Regions from separate parts of the Lysinibacillus sp. RU7 genome, predicted to be linked through region 1. Evidence: riboswitches for the same ligand, from Rfam matches in the RefSeq annotation. Region 1 holds a riboswitch; each other region holds the start of a gene.
The links. Region 1 has a riboswitch for S-adenosylmethionine ahead of AC3II9_RS05970 (O-acetylhomoserine aminocarboxypropyltransferase/cysteine synthase family protein). Riboswitches for the same ligand answer to the same signal wherever they lie in the genome.
Positions count from the first base shown of each region.

Region 2: it holds a riboswitch for S-adenosylmethionine, as region 1 does, so the genes downstream of both, metK (methionine adenosyltransferase) here and AC3II9_RS05970 (O-acetylhomoserine aminocarboxypropyltransferase/cysteine synthase family protein) in region 1, are expected to answer to the same signal.
Region 3: it holds a riboswitch for S-adenosylmethionine, as region 1 does, so the genes downstream of both, AC3II9_RS16020 (bifunctional homocysteine S-methyltransferase/methylenetetrahydrofolate reductase) here and AC3II9_RS05970 (O-acetylhomoserine aminocarboxypropyltransferase/cysteine synthase family protein) in region 1, are expected to answer to the same signal.
Region 4: it holds a riboswitch for S-adenosylmethionine, as region 1 does, so the genes downstream of both, AC3II9_RS03300 (methionine ABC transporter ATP-binding protein) here and AC3II9_RS05970 (O-acetylhomoserine aminocarboxypropyltransferase/cysteine synthase family protein) in region 1, are expected to answer to the same signal.

Region 1 covers NZ_JBYQFK010000006.1:20,358-23,517, forward strand. Annotated here, with positions in the region: gene AC3II9_RS05965 (SLC13 family permease) at 1-271, opposite strand, end outside; SAM riboswitch class I at 1,072-1,181, shown strand; gene AC3II9_RS05970 (O-acetylhomoserine aminocarboxypropyltransferase/cysteine synthase family protein) at 1,340-2,635, shown strand; gene AC3II9_RS05975 (hypothetical protein) at 2,838-3,160, shown strand, end outside.
Region 2 covers NZ_JBYQFK010000015.1:106,268-109,427, forward strand. Annotated here, with positions in the region: gene metK (methionine adenosyltransferase) at 158-1,354, opposite strand; SAM riboswitch class I at 1,591-1,709, opposite strand; gene pckA (phosphoenolpyruvate carboxykinase (ATP)) at 1,910-3,160, shown strand, end outside.
Region 3 covers NZ_JBYQFK010000023.1:59,082-62,241, forward strand. Annotated here, with positions in the region: gene AC3II9_RS16020 (bifunctional homocysteine S-methyltransferase/methylenetetrahydrofolate reductase) at 1-1,701, opposite strand, end outside; SAM riboswitch class I at 1,805-1,903, opposite strand; gene hemG (protoporphyrinogen oxidase) at 2,001-3,160, opposite strand, start outside.
Region 4 covers NZ_JBYQFK010000003.1:74,500-77,659, reverse strand. Annotated here, with positions in the region: gene AC3II9_RS03325 (acyl-CoA dehydrogenase FadE) at 1-45, shown strand, start outside; gene AC3II9_RS03320 (arsenate reductase family protein) at 253-609, shown strand; gene gcvH (glycine cleavage system protein GcvH) at 687-1,067, shown strand; gene AC3II9_RS03310 (toprim domain-containing protein) at 1,132-1,455, shown strand; gene AC3II9_RS03305 (thioredoxin family protein) at 1,465-1,770, shown strand; SAM riboswitch class I at 1,827-1,930, shown strand; gene AC3II9_RS03300 (methionine ABC transporter ATP-binding protein) at 2,014-3,039, shown strand; gene AC3II9_RS03295 (methionine ABC transporter permease) at 3,032-3,160, shown strand, end outside.

The DNA of each region.
Region 1 (3,160 bases):
AAAGGGCAATTAATCCGATAATCATGGCAGAGCTGACTGGATAAGAAACGGCTTCTGTTACCCATAAAATAACAGCGAATGCTAAAATAGCAAGTCCACGTTGCCCTGCTATAGGTAATTCCCCGTTGTTCGGTAACAACGTAATGATAATTAGTGCTGCAAATGCAAGTCCAATCCAGAGTGGTTTTAAATTGCGTTTGTTCGTTTCTTTTGGTTCTATGACTACGGTTTGTACAGAAGGTGTTGATTTTGAAGCTTGTAATTTTCCCATCATGCCACACTCCTTTTAATAGATGTTTATAATACTTAACAACCTCGTAATGAGCAAAATTGCATCCTAAAAATATCAGTTAAATAGTGAAAGGTATGTATCATAGCCTCCGCGCTTTGCCACAGCCTACACAGGAGCTAAAACAGGCGCGGCCTGTTTGGATCTCCTGTTCCGGCTCCTGTGGCGATGGCGCGCTACGGCAAAAGTAAATACTTCTCAATATACTAGAAAAACATTTCTCTTCTTTAAAAGAAATCATTTTCTTTCTATTTACACATATCGTTGCCTAGTAGCCCCTGTAATCTCTGAGGATATTTATTGTTTTGAGCACACTATTTTTATTGAACAATAGTTGCTTGTAGCGGAGGCACGAGACTCCTACGGGAAAAGCGAGACAATCAAGACCCCGCAGAAGCGAAGGATGAGCGACGAGGAGGCTTGATCTCGCCCGTGGAAAGCGAGTGCCGCAGCGGAAAGTAACGGTTACTTAAATGGTAATATATGTTTCTTAATTTGCCCGTTATGAGTTAACAACTGACATCAGGTTGTTAAGTATTATATTAGAAATGTATTTAACTTCTTTAGGCATCATTTTAATGCTGATTTTACAATGCCTGTACATTCCTAATTGTTATGTTGATTATAACGTTTCTATATGAATATACTGTTAAAATTTAGTTAATTAATAGTTTAGTAGGAGAGTATAAAGCGTTAATTTCAGAAAATTTTAAATTAATAGTTGACGAATCGGATTTAATTGTTTTATACTGTGAAACAACAGATGGAACATGAATCATATACTCTTATCGAGAGAGGCGGAGGGACTAGGCCCTGTGATGCCCAGCAACCAGTAACAACTTACTAAGGTGCTAATTCCTACAGATTCGAATCGGGATCTGAAAGATAAGGGGAGGAAAACTTGCTCATTCGCAGCCCTCTTCTTATTTTGAGAAGAGGGCTTTTTGTACTCATTTGTATAAAAAGCAACTTCCAAATTAAGAGGGGTTACGTTTTCGAAATCCTCCTCAACCGATTATCCATCGATTATACTTTAGGAGGAATTTACTCATGTCACAAAAACCAGAAACGTTATTATTACACGGTGGTCAAAAGCCAGATCCTGTCACAGGCGCAATCGCTGTACCTATTTACCGCACAACGGCGTATGCCTTTAAAGACACTGCTCATGCGCAACGTCTTTTCGCTTTAGAAGAGGCAGGAAACATTTATTCACGTATTATGAACCCAACAGTTGGCGTATTTGAAGAACGTATTGCTTTAATTGAAAAAGGGACGGCTGCAGTAGGGCTTTCATCTGGTTCCGCTGCAATCGCATTCTCAATTTTAAATATTGCAGGTACAGGAGATAACATTGTAGCAGCAGGTTCGCTTTATGGCGGCACATACAATTTATTCGCGAACACACTACCTCGTTACGGCATTACAACGACATTCGTAGACGAAAGTGATCCAGAAAACTTCCGTAAAGCTATTAATGAAAACACAAAAGCATTATATGCAGAAACAGTAGGGAATCCGTCTTTAAATATTTTAGATATCGAAGCAGTAGCAAATATTGCACATGAGCATGGCTTACCATTAATTATCGACAATACATTCCCATCGCCATATGGCTCAAATCCGATTGACTTCGGTGCCGATGTTGTGGTCCATTCCGCTACAAAATGGATTGGTGGTCACGGTACGACAATTGGTGGCGTAGTCGTAGATGCAGGGAAATTTGACTGGACGCAAGGTCGCTTCCCAGGATTTACAGAACCAGACACAAGCTACCACGGCTTACGCTATGGTATTGATGTACCCAATGCAGCATTCGCAACAAAATTACGTGTGCAATTATTACGTGATTTTGGGCCAACATTATCAGCAGACGCTGCCTTTAACTTCATTCAAGGGCTAGAAACGCTTCATTTGCGTGTGGCTCGTCACAATGAAAATGCAACAAAAGTAGGGGAGTACTTAAAAAACCACCCATTCGTGGAAAAAGTAAATTACCCAGGCTTTGAAGACTTCCCATCACATGATGCGGCGAAGAAATATTTAAAGCATGGTTACGGCTCGATGCTCACATTTGAATTAAAAGGCGGTCGTGATGCAGGGCGCGAGTTCATCAATAGTGTAGAACTACTATCGCACGTAGCAAACGTTGGAGATGCACGTTCATTAGTGATTCACCCAGCGTCTACTACACACCAACAATTATCAGCAGAGCAATTACAAGTAGCGGGTGTATCAGAGGGACTCATTCGTCTTTCAATCGGCTTAGAAAATGTAGAAGATATCATTGCTGACTTAGACCAAGCTTTAGCTAAATCACAAGCTCAAGCAGGCGCACAAGTTTAAAATATAGCCATTAGTGGTAAATAAATTGCCTCATGCGGCAAAGGGAGGTGGTAATACTCGTATCATTTCACGAGGAAGCCACTTTTATTTTCAAAAATAAAACCTAGTAATTTTATAAACATTATTGACAATAGGTTGTCGGTGTATTAATATAAGGTTAAAGATAAAACCAACTGAAATTGTAGGAAAAGGAGTGTTGAAAATGGGCAATGTTTACAGTGCGCAAAACGTCGCAGCATATTTTGTATACGAATTAAATGAAGTACATGCTTTCGTAAATCAAATTTCAATCCAATATTTATTAGGGCGTGTCGATGCGATGTGGAAAAAAGCATTCGGACATAGCGCATTTTCAGAAGCCACACACGACCTTGAAACAACGGGTTACATCATAAAGGAAGTGTATGATGCATACCAGGAGTACGGAACAAATCATATTAGCTTACCAGCGAAGGAATGGTTTTTAAAGTTTGGTGAATTCCAGCTTGTCCATCGTACATATGGGGTACCACCCTTTACGAAAAA
Region 2 (3,160 bases), on a different contig from region 1:
CCGCTTTCCGCAGGCACGGCTTCCACTAAAATAGCACGCTTAGTACCTTCTAGTATTTGTATAATCGCCCCCTCTGAATTTTTCACTTAAATTAAAAATAAGCCGCCACATTTGTGACGGCTTTTACCTTATTCCCTGCAAAGAAATGGTATGGTAATTATAATCCTGCTTTTTCGCGTAACAGCTCTGCTTTGTCTGTTTTTTCCCATGGTACATCTAAATCTGTACGACCGAAATGACCATATGCCGCTGTTTGTTTATAGATTGGACGACGTAAATCAAGCATTTGAATAATGCCTGCTGGACGTAAATCAAATAATTCGCGTACCCATTCTACCATTTTACTTTCTTCTACTTTCCCTGTGCCAAATGTGTCAACTGCGATTGATACTGGACGCGCTACTCCAATTGCGTATGCCAGCTGCACTTCTGCACGATCTGCTAAACCAGCTGCTACAATATTTTTTGCTACATAACGTGCTGCATATGCTGCGGAACGGTCAACTTTTGTTGCATCCTTACCAGAGAATGCACCGCCACCATGACGAGCATAACCACCGTATGTATCCACGATAATTTTACGGCCTGTTAAACCAGCATCCCCTTTTGGTCCGCCAATTACGAAACGACCAGTTGGGTTGATGAAGTATTTTGTATTATCATCAATTAACTCCGCCGGTACAACAGCATGAATCACAAGTTCTTTTACATCTTTTTGGATTTGCTCTAATGTTATATCTTCATCATGTTGTGTAGATAATACAATTGTATCAACACGTACAGGCGTATTGTTTTCATCATATTCTATAGTTACTTGTGTTTTACCATCTGGACGAAGGTATGATAGCTCGCCACATTTACGTACTTCTGTTAAGCGACGTGCTAATTTATGTGCTAAGCTAATCGGCAGCGGCATAAGCTCTGGTGTTTCATTGCATGCATAACCAAACATTAAACCTTGGTCACCAGCACCAATTGCTTCAAGTTCTTCGTCAGACATTGAACCTTCACGTGCTTCAAGCGCTTGGTCCACACCTTGTGCAATGTCAGGTGATTGTTCGCCAATTGCAACTAATACAGCTAAATTTTCAGCATCGAAACCGTACTTACCGCGTGTGTAACCAATTTCTGCTACTGTATCGCGCACAATACCTTTAATATCAACATACGTTGAAGTTGTAATCTCACCAGATACTAATACAAGTCCTGTTGTGACAGTCGTTTCACACGCTACACGTGCATTAGGATCTGCGGCTAAAATCGCATCTAAGATAGCATCTGAGATTTGGTCACAGATTTTATCTGGATGCCCTTCTGTTACACTTTCTGATGTAAACAGTCGACGGTTTGTCATTTGTTTTCCTCCTAAAATTGCCCTGCGCAAAGACGCAATATTGATACGGTACTCATTACCCATGTAAGTCTATCCGTACGGATTGAAACTCAAGCCCGTTGCTAACTTTTACACGAGGATTTAGAAAAGCATTATAATAATGAAAAAATTCCAAATGCTGAATTTTTTCTTATAAAAACAAAAAACCCTTTCACTCATTCATCGAGCGAAAGGAATTAACTTTTCGTTACCTTTCACTCTTATCGTTCAAGGAATATGTCCTTGCATCAGGTTGGCACCAACACGTTACGTTTATACGTATTGCAGGTTGCCGGGCTTCATCGGGCCTTGACCCTCCACCAACTCGGGATAAGAGTATCCGTTCAATTTCCCATATTACGAAATTTGTTTTATTATGTCAAACGTTTTATAATCGTTTTAAGAATTATAAAAAATTCACAAAATAAATTAAGAATTAGTATAGATTATTAAAAGCAATGTGTTATACTATTTTTGAATTAAGAATAAACTGCCCTTATCTAAGGGAACTATATAAAAAAGGATGGTATTTAATCGATGAATTCAGTAGAAATCAACAACGAACTGAAGGATTTATTAAGCGGGACAAATGTACAAGTACAACTTTCTGTACCACAATTAGTTGAAAAAGCAACTTCACGCGGTGAAGCTACATTAACAGTTGACGGCGCATTACGTGCTGAAACTGGTAAATATACAGGTCGTTCACCTAAAGATAAGTATATGGTCGAAGAAGAAGGTTCAAAGGACAAAATTGATTGGGGCAAAGTAAACCAACCGATTTCAGCTGAAATTTTCGATAACCTATACGTAAAAGTGGTTAACTACTTAAAAGAGAAAGACGAGTTATTCGTATTCAAAGGATTTGCAGGAGCTGACAAAGACTCTCAGCTATCAATTCAAGTTGTAAACGAGTATGCTTGGCATAATCTTTTCTGTCATCAATTATTCATCCGTCCAACAGCTGAAGAATTAGCTGCTCATGTAGCTGATTTCACAATCGTTTCAGCTCCATCTTTCAAAGCTGATCCTGCTGTTGATGGTACACAATCTGAGACTTTCATCATTACGTCAATGGAAAAGAAAATCATTTTAATCGGTGGTACTGAATATGCTGGTGAAATGAAAAAATCCATCTTCGGTATTATGAACTACTTATTACCAGAGCAAGGTATCTTCCCAATGCACTGTTCTGCAAACGTTGGTGAAGCTGGTGACGTAGCATTATTCTTCGGCTTATCTGGTACTGGTAAAACAACTTTATCAGCTGACGCTGACCGCAAATTAATCGGTGACGATGAGCACGGTTGGTCTGACAATGGTGTATTCAACATCGAAGGCGGATGTTACGCAAAAACAATTAACCTTTCTGCTGAAAAAGAGCCAGAAATTTACAATGCTATTAAATTTGGTGCTGTTTTAGAAAACGTAGTAGTTGATGCAGAAACACGTGTATGTGACTACGATGATGGCTCATTAACTGAAAACACTCGTGTAGCGTATCCAATCGACTACATTGAAAATATCGTAACACCATCTGTTGCAGGTCACCCAAAAACAATCGTATTCTTAACTGCGGATGCTTTCGGTGTGTTACCTCCAATCTCTAAATTAACAAAAGAGCAAGCAATGTATCACTTCTTAAGTGGTTTCACTTCAAAATTAGCTGGTACAGAGCGTGGCGTAACAGAGCCAGAACCAGTATTCTCTACGTGCTTCGGTTCTCCATTCTTACCACTTCCAGCAACAGTGTATGCTGATCAACTAGGGAAGAAAATTGACGAGCAC
Region 3 (3,160 bases), on a different contig from region 1:
CGCGATGGCTACACCTTCTGCCGTCGCCTTTTCTTTATCTTCCCCGCACGCTTCCATACGCGCTAGCACGTCATCCGACAGCTTAATGCCCGGCACTTCATGATGTAAAAATTCTGCACTTCTAAAGCTTGTCACTGGCATAATGCCAATATAAACGGGTGCCTCTAAATGCTTCGTCGCTTCATAAGTTTCAATTATTTTTTCCTTTGAATACACGGGTTGCGAAATAAAGTAATCACAGCCATGCTCCAGCTTTTTCTCCAAGCGGTCTACAGCACGTGCTACGACACGCACATTCGGATTAAAGGCACCCGCAACCGAGAAGTTAGCTTTTTTACGAAGTGGCTTGCCTGAAAATGAAATCCCTTCATTTAACTGTTTAATGAGTGCCATCAGCTCCATCGATGACACATCATATACACTTGTTGCCCCTGGGAAATCCCCTACCTTTGTCGGATCACCTGTAATGACTAAAAGATCATGTAGCTGCAGTGCATCAAGCCCCATTAAATGTGACTGTAAGCCAATTAAGTTACGGTCACGACACGTTAAATGTGGGAGAACACGTACCCCTTCATTTTGCAAAATAGCGGACATGGCGATGTTACTAATACGCGGTGAAGCGAGTGAGTTATCCGCCATCATAATGACATCTGCTCCGTTTTCGTAAAGTGCTTTTGCCCCTTTCACAAACCCTTCGATTTCAAGGTGACGCGGTGTATCTAGCTCTACAATCACAGAACGTTCACGTTTTGCTTTCATATGAAGCGGTTCATACTGACGTGGCTCTGGTGAACGAACAAATTCCACTGTCCCAGGCTTTTTCGCTTTTTCTGTAATGGGCTGGCTATTGGCTAAACGTTTTTTCGTCGCCTCGATATGCTTTGGCGTTGTGCCACAACAACCACCGATTAAACGTACCCCTTGCTTCACTAGCTCTTCTGCTGCCCGTGCAAAATAATCAGCCTCTGATTCATACACGACACGGCCATCTTCAACATCTAGTAGCGAGGCATTTGGATAAGCAGACAAATAAGCTCTTTCCGGTAAATTCACTTTTTCAAATGCTTGAATCGTATGGAATGGTCCTAAACGACAATTACTACCAACAATATCTGCTCCTAGTGCTTCCAGCTGACTAAGTGCATCCCCCAGTGCAATGCCCCCCTGTAAAATACCTGGCTCATGCATTGATACTTGAGCAATGATCGGCAAGTCTGTTAAGGCACGAACCGTTTGAACAGCTGCTTGGATTTCTTCGTAATCATAAAATGTCTCCAGTAAAATACCATCGACCCCACCAGCGAGTAACACCTTTGCCTGTTCGTCGATAGCCGTCACAATTTCTGCTAATGTCGCATCACTTTTACGAATACCACGAATACCACCAATTGTTCCGAGTACAAAGACGGCTTTACCTTCAGCTGCTTTTTTAGCGATTGCCACTGCTGCTTCATTAAACTCTTGCACACGACCTTCATAGCCGTAACGCGCTAATTTAATCGCATTAGCTCCGTACGTATTCGTTTGAATAATATCTGCTCCCGCTTCAATGTATTGCTCATGAATTTTCTCTACTATTTCGGGTCTTGTAACATTCATTTCCTCATGGCAATAATCTAACCCATATGAATAAAGCAGTGTCCCAATCGCGCCATCTGCCGTTAATACACGCGTCTGTAAAGCTTCAAGTAACCCCATCTATGCCCCTCTTTTCCCTATACTGAATTGCACAATTTTTCAGTTATTTTTTTCTAAAATAAAAAGCCTTCTTTGTATAAGAAGGCTATAAAATCGTCATTCCTTCTCATCTTTACGGCATTTGCCGACTGGATTTAGCACCTGACTATTGTTGGTTGCTGAAGCTTCATTGGGCCAGTCCCTCCGCTTCTCTCGATAAGAAAATATATGAATTTTGTCAATAATTAAAAGAATCATAACGTTATATGAAACGAACGTCAAGACGTTTTGCGATAGTAAACGTTTTCATGCATTATTTCTTATAAAATAGCGACAATCTGCTCGGCTGTGTGCTTCCCGTTTTGAATGCACGCACCGATCCCTACGCCAAAATAAGAGCAACCCGCAAGCAGTACATTGGGATAGCGCTTCGCTAAATCTGCCACGACAACCGATAAGGCGTCATGATGCGCTAAATCATAGCGTGGCATTTGATCGATCCACTTTGTTACCTTAACAACAGTTGGCTCATCCTGAATACCGAGACTGAGTGCAATATCCTTCCGTGCTACCGCTACAAGTTCATCATCGGTCATTGCTGCGAGTTCTGCATAGCGTGGATTCACATTTTTATAAAATAAACGTACGAGCAAATTCCCGTCAGCCGATGTATGCTTCCATTTGCGACTCGTCCAAGTAGAAGCATCACATACTAAATCGCTATTATGTGAGACGATAAAACCTGTTCCATCTGCCGGTAATATGCTATCTGGTACATCAAAACCGACATACAGTGTAATGGCAGAAGCAGTTGTAAATTTATTCAAGCTCACTTGCAACGCTTCATCCTTCAGCACTTCACGTACCGTTTCATTCGGCACAGCTAATACCACAATATCCGCTACAATCGTTTCTTCTCCTACGACCATTTCATATTGGTCGCCCATTTTCGTTACGCTATGCACTTCGGCCTTTTTCATAAATGTTACGTCAGGTAAACTTTCTTCTAACCGATCGATGATGGCCGATAGCCCATTGCGGAATGAAATGAATTTTTTATTGGCCGCCTTTTCAAACTGCTCACGGTTTGCTTCAAAACCTTTCATAATACTGCCGTACTCATTTTTATAGTCGACTAAATACGGTAATGTCGAAGCAAGGGAAAGTTGATATAAGTCCCCTGAATACACACCGGCAAGTACAGGAGCAATTTGCTTCCGTACAATTTCCTCTCCTAAGAAGTGTTCAAGAAACGCCCCAATCGAGCTTTCCTTCGTAAACGTTGTATTCGGCATCGTTGCATCTTGTAATACACGTTGCTTCGCTTCATCTGAAATTAGCGTACTTGCTTGCAAGGATTCGATACTCATCGGAATGCCGAACGTAGAACCTGCTGGAATCGCGTGCAGTTCATTATTTGTATGAATATAGGAAACGCCTGTCTCATTGTAGACAAGCTCTGATTCAAACCCTAACTCAC
Region 4 (3,160 bases), on a different contig from region 1:
GAAGCAGCAGCAAAACTGATTGCAGCTGAAAAATACGTCGTTTAATGTTAAAAAATCCGGATGCGACAGCATTCGGATTTTTTATATTAATAGTTTACAATCCTTTTTGTCGTTCTTTGTTATGTATGAATATGATGATAGAGAGGGGACATCTTTTATGGTGGTGAGGCATATTATTTAGTCTTTTTTTAGCATTTTGCTAGGAAATCTTATACAATAGAAGAGAAGATAACAATAAAAGGAGCTACATACATGCCACTGAAATTTATTCAATATCCAAAATGTACGACATGTAAAAAGGCGCAAAAATGGCTAGAAGAAAACAATATCGCTTACGAATCTGTACACATTGTTGAACAAACGCCAACACAGCAACAATTAACAGAGCTCTATAAGAAAAGTGGTCTGCCACTAAAGAAGTTTTTCAATACGTCAGGTAACAAGTATAAAGAACTAGGCTTAAAGGATAAATTAGCAAATATGTCCGAAGAAGAGCAATTAGCTTTGCTTGCATCTGATGGGATGCTCATTAAACGCCCCATTGTGACAGATGGTGAAAAGGTGACGCTTGGTTTCAAGGAGTCTGACTTCTCAGAAACGTGGAAATAGGCTGAATACAACCTTGTTTTTACTAATGAAATATGTCAAACTGAAAGAGATTTATACATTTTGTTGGAGGGATTTTCATGAGTATTCCTAAAGATTTACGCTACACAAAAGAACACGAATGGGTAAAAATCGAAGGCAATAAAGTACGCGTTGGTATTACGGATTTTGCACAAAACGAACTTGGTGATATTGTATTCGTTGAGCTACCAGAAGTAGGCGATACAGTAACAATTAACGAACCGTTCGGTAGTGTAGAGTCAGTAAAAACAGTTTCTGAATTATATTCACCAGTATCTGGTACAGTAGTAGAAGCAAACGACGAATTATCAGATAACCCAGAATTCGTTAATGAATCTCCATACGAAAATGCTTGGATGATTGTAGTTGAACTTTCAAATGAAGCAGAAGTGGAAGAACTATTAACTGCCGAAGCATACGAAGAGTTTATTTCTGAATAATACAAAGAAGCGCCTGAATCTAGTATGGATTTTGGCGTTTTTTTCAACGTAGGGGGAGAATTGAATGATTGAAAAGTGTATAATCGTAGAAGGTCGCTCTGATAAATTAAAAATTACACCCCTTCTTGCTGAGCAAGTATTGATTTTGTGTACAAATGGCACGATAGACGAAGAAGCATTAATCGATTTACTTGAACCATACGAAGATATTGAGATATTTACCTTTTTTGATCGCGATAAATCAGGGGATTATTTAAGAAAAATTATGCGCCGAACATATAGCGAGGCTGTGCAACTTGAATTACCTGTGCCGTTTAATGGTGTAGCAGAGGCACCAAGTAGTGTCGTGCGTGATATTTTACAAGCGGCTAAATTCAAAGTGAAATAGGATGAGCAGATGGAAGACTGGACAAAAGAACAGTGGCAGGAAATCATAAACGAAAAAGAGATGGCCGCTTTTTATTTATATACACCGATGTGCGGTACATGTGCTGTTGCATCTAAAATGTTAAATGTAGTGGAAGAGTTACTGCCCACATTACCCCTTGGTAAAGCAAATTTAAATTATATGGAAGACCTAGCGTATGACTATGAAATTGAAAGTGTGCCGTGTTTAGTAATCGTTAAAAACGGTAAAATTGCCCAAAAGGTGTACGCGTTTCAATCCGTACTAAATTTGTATGAAATGTTAAAAAACAATTGACGGACAATTAACAGTCATGGTACATTTACATGCATAAAATAAATTTTATAACGTTACTCTTATAAAGAGCGGTGGAGGGAAGTGCCCTATGAAGCCCGGCAACCATCACAATTGTGAAAAGGTGCCAAGTCACTCAAAGTTTTGCTTTGAAAGATGAGAGAACGGTTAACGTATAAATTGTGCGAAAACCTTTCTGCTTGTCTATATTAGTAGGAAGGTTTTTTCGTGTAGAAGGAGTTTATTATGATTGAGTTAAGTAATATAACAAAGGTTTACAAGACGAAAAACGGTGAACTAAAAGCTGTTGACAATGTAAACTTAGCGATTGAGAAAGGCGAAATATACGGTATTATTGGCTATAGTGGTGCTGGTAAAAGTACAATGATTCGCCTGTTAAATGGTTTAGAAAAGCCAACAACAGGTTCGGTAGTGGTGAATGGTGAAGAGATCTCGGCGATTTCGGGCAATAAGCTACGTGCAGCGCGTCAAAAAATTAGTATGATTTTCCAACATTTTAATCTCCTTTGGTCGCGTACAGTGGAAGAAAATATTGCGTTTCCATTAGAAATTGCAGGTGTACCAAAGGCTGAGCGCGCAAAGCGTGTAGCAGAGTTAATCGAGTTAGTTGGTCTTGCAGGGCGTGACAAAGCGTATCCTTCACAACTATCAGGTGGTCAAAAGCAACGTGTCGGCATTGCACGAGCGCTTGCAAACAATCCAGAAGTATTGCTTTGTGATGAAGCGACATCTGCACTTGATCCAGAAACAACGGATTCGATTTTAGAGCTATTATTAGATATTAATAAGCGACTTGGTTTAACAATTGTATTGATTACACACGAAATGCATGTTATTCGCAAAATTTGTCATCGTGTCGCTGTCATGGAAGCTGGAAAGGTAGTAGAGGCAGGCGAAGTATTACATGTCTTCCAAAACCCGCAAGCGCCAATTACAAAAAAATTCGTTTCACAAGTATCTGGTACAAGCGAAACAAAAGAATCGATTGAGCAAATTTTAACAAATTACCCTACAGGGAAGCTTGTGAAAGTGACATTTGTTGGACAAGCAACAGAACAGCCGATCATTTCGCAAGTCATTAAAGAATACGGCGTCGATGTAAATATTGTACATGGTTCGATTTCACATACAACAAGTGGTCCATACGGGACATTAATCGTTCATATTGATGGTACAGAAGAGCAAGTGCAACAAGCACTAAACATATTATCGCAGCATGAAATTCAGACGGAGGTGATTGAACATGCTTAGTCAATTATTTCCGAATGTAAACTGGGAAACGATGTATGAGGCAACATACCAAACGATTTACATGACAGCCATTTCAACCGTTATTACGCTTATTTTAGGTTTAGCCATTGGGATTTTATTG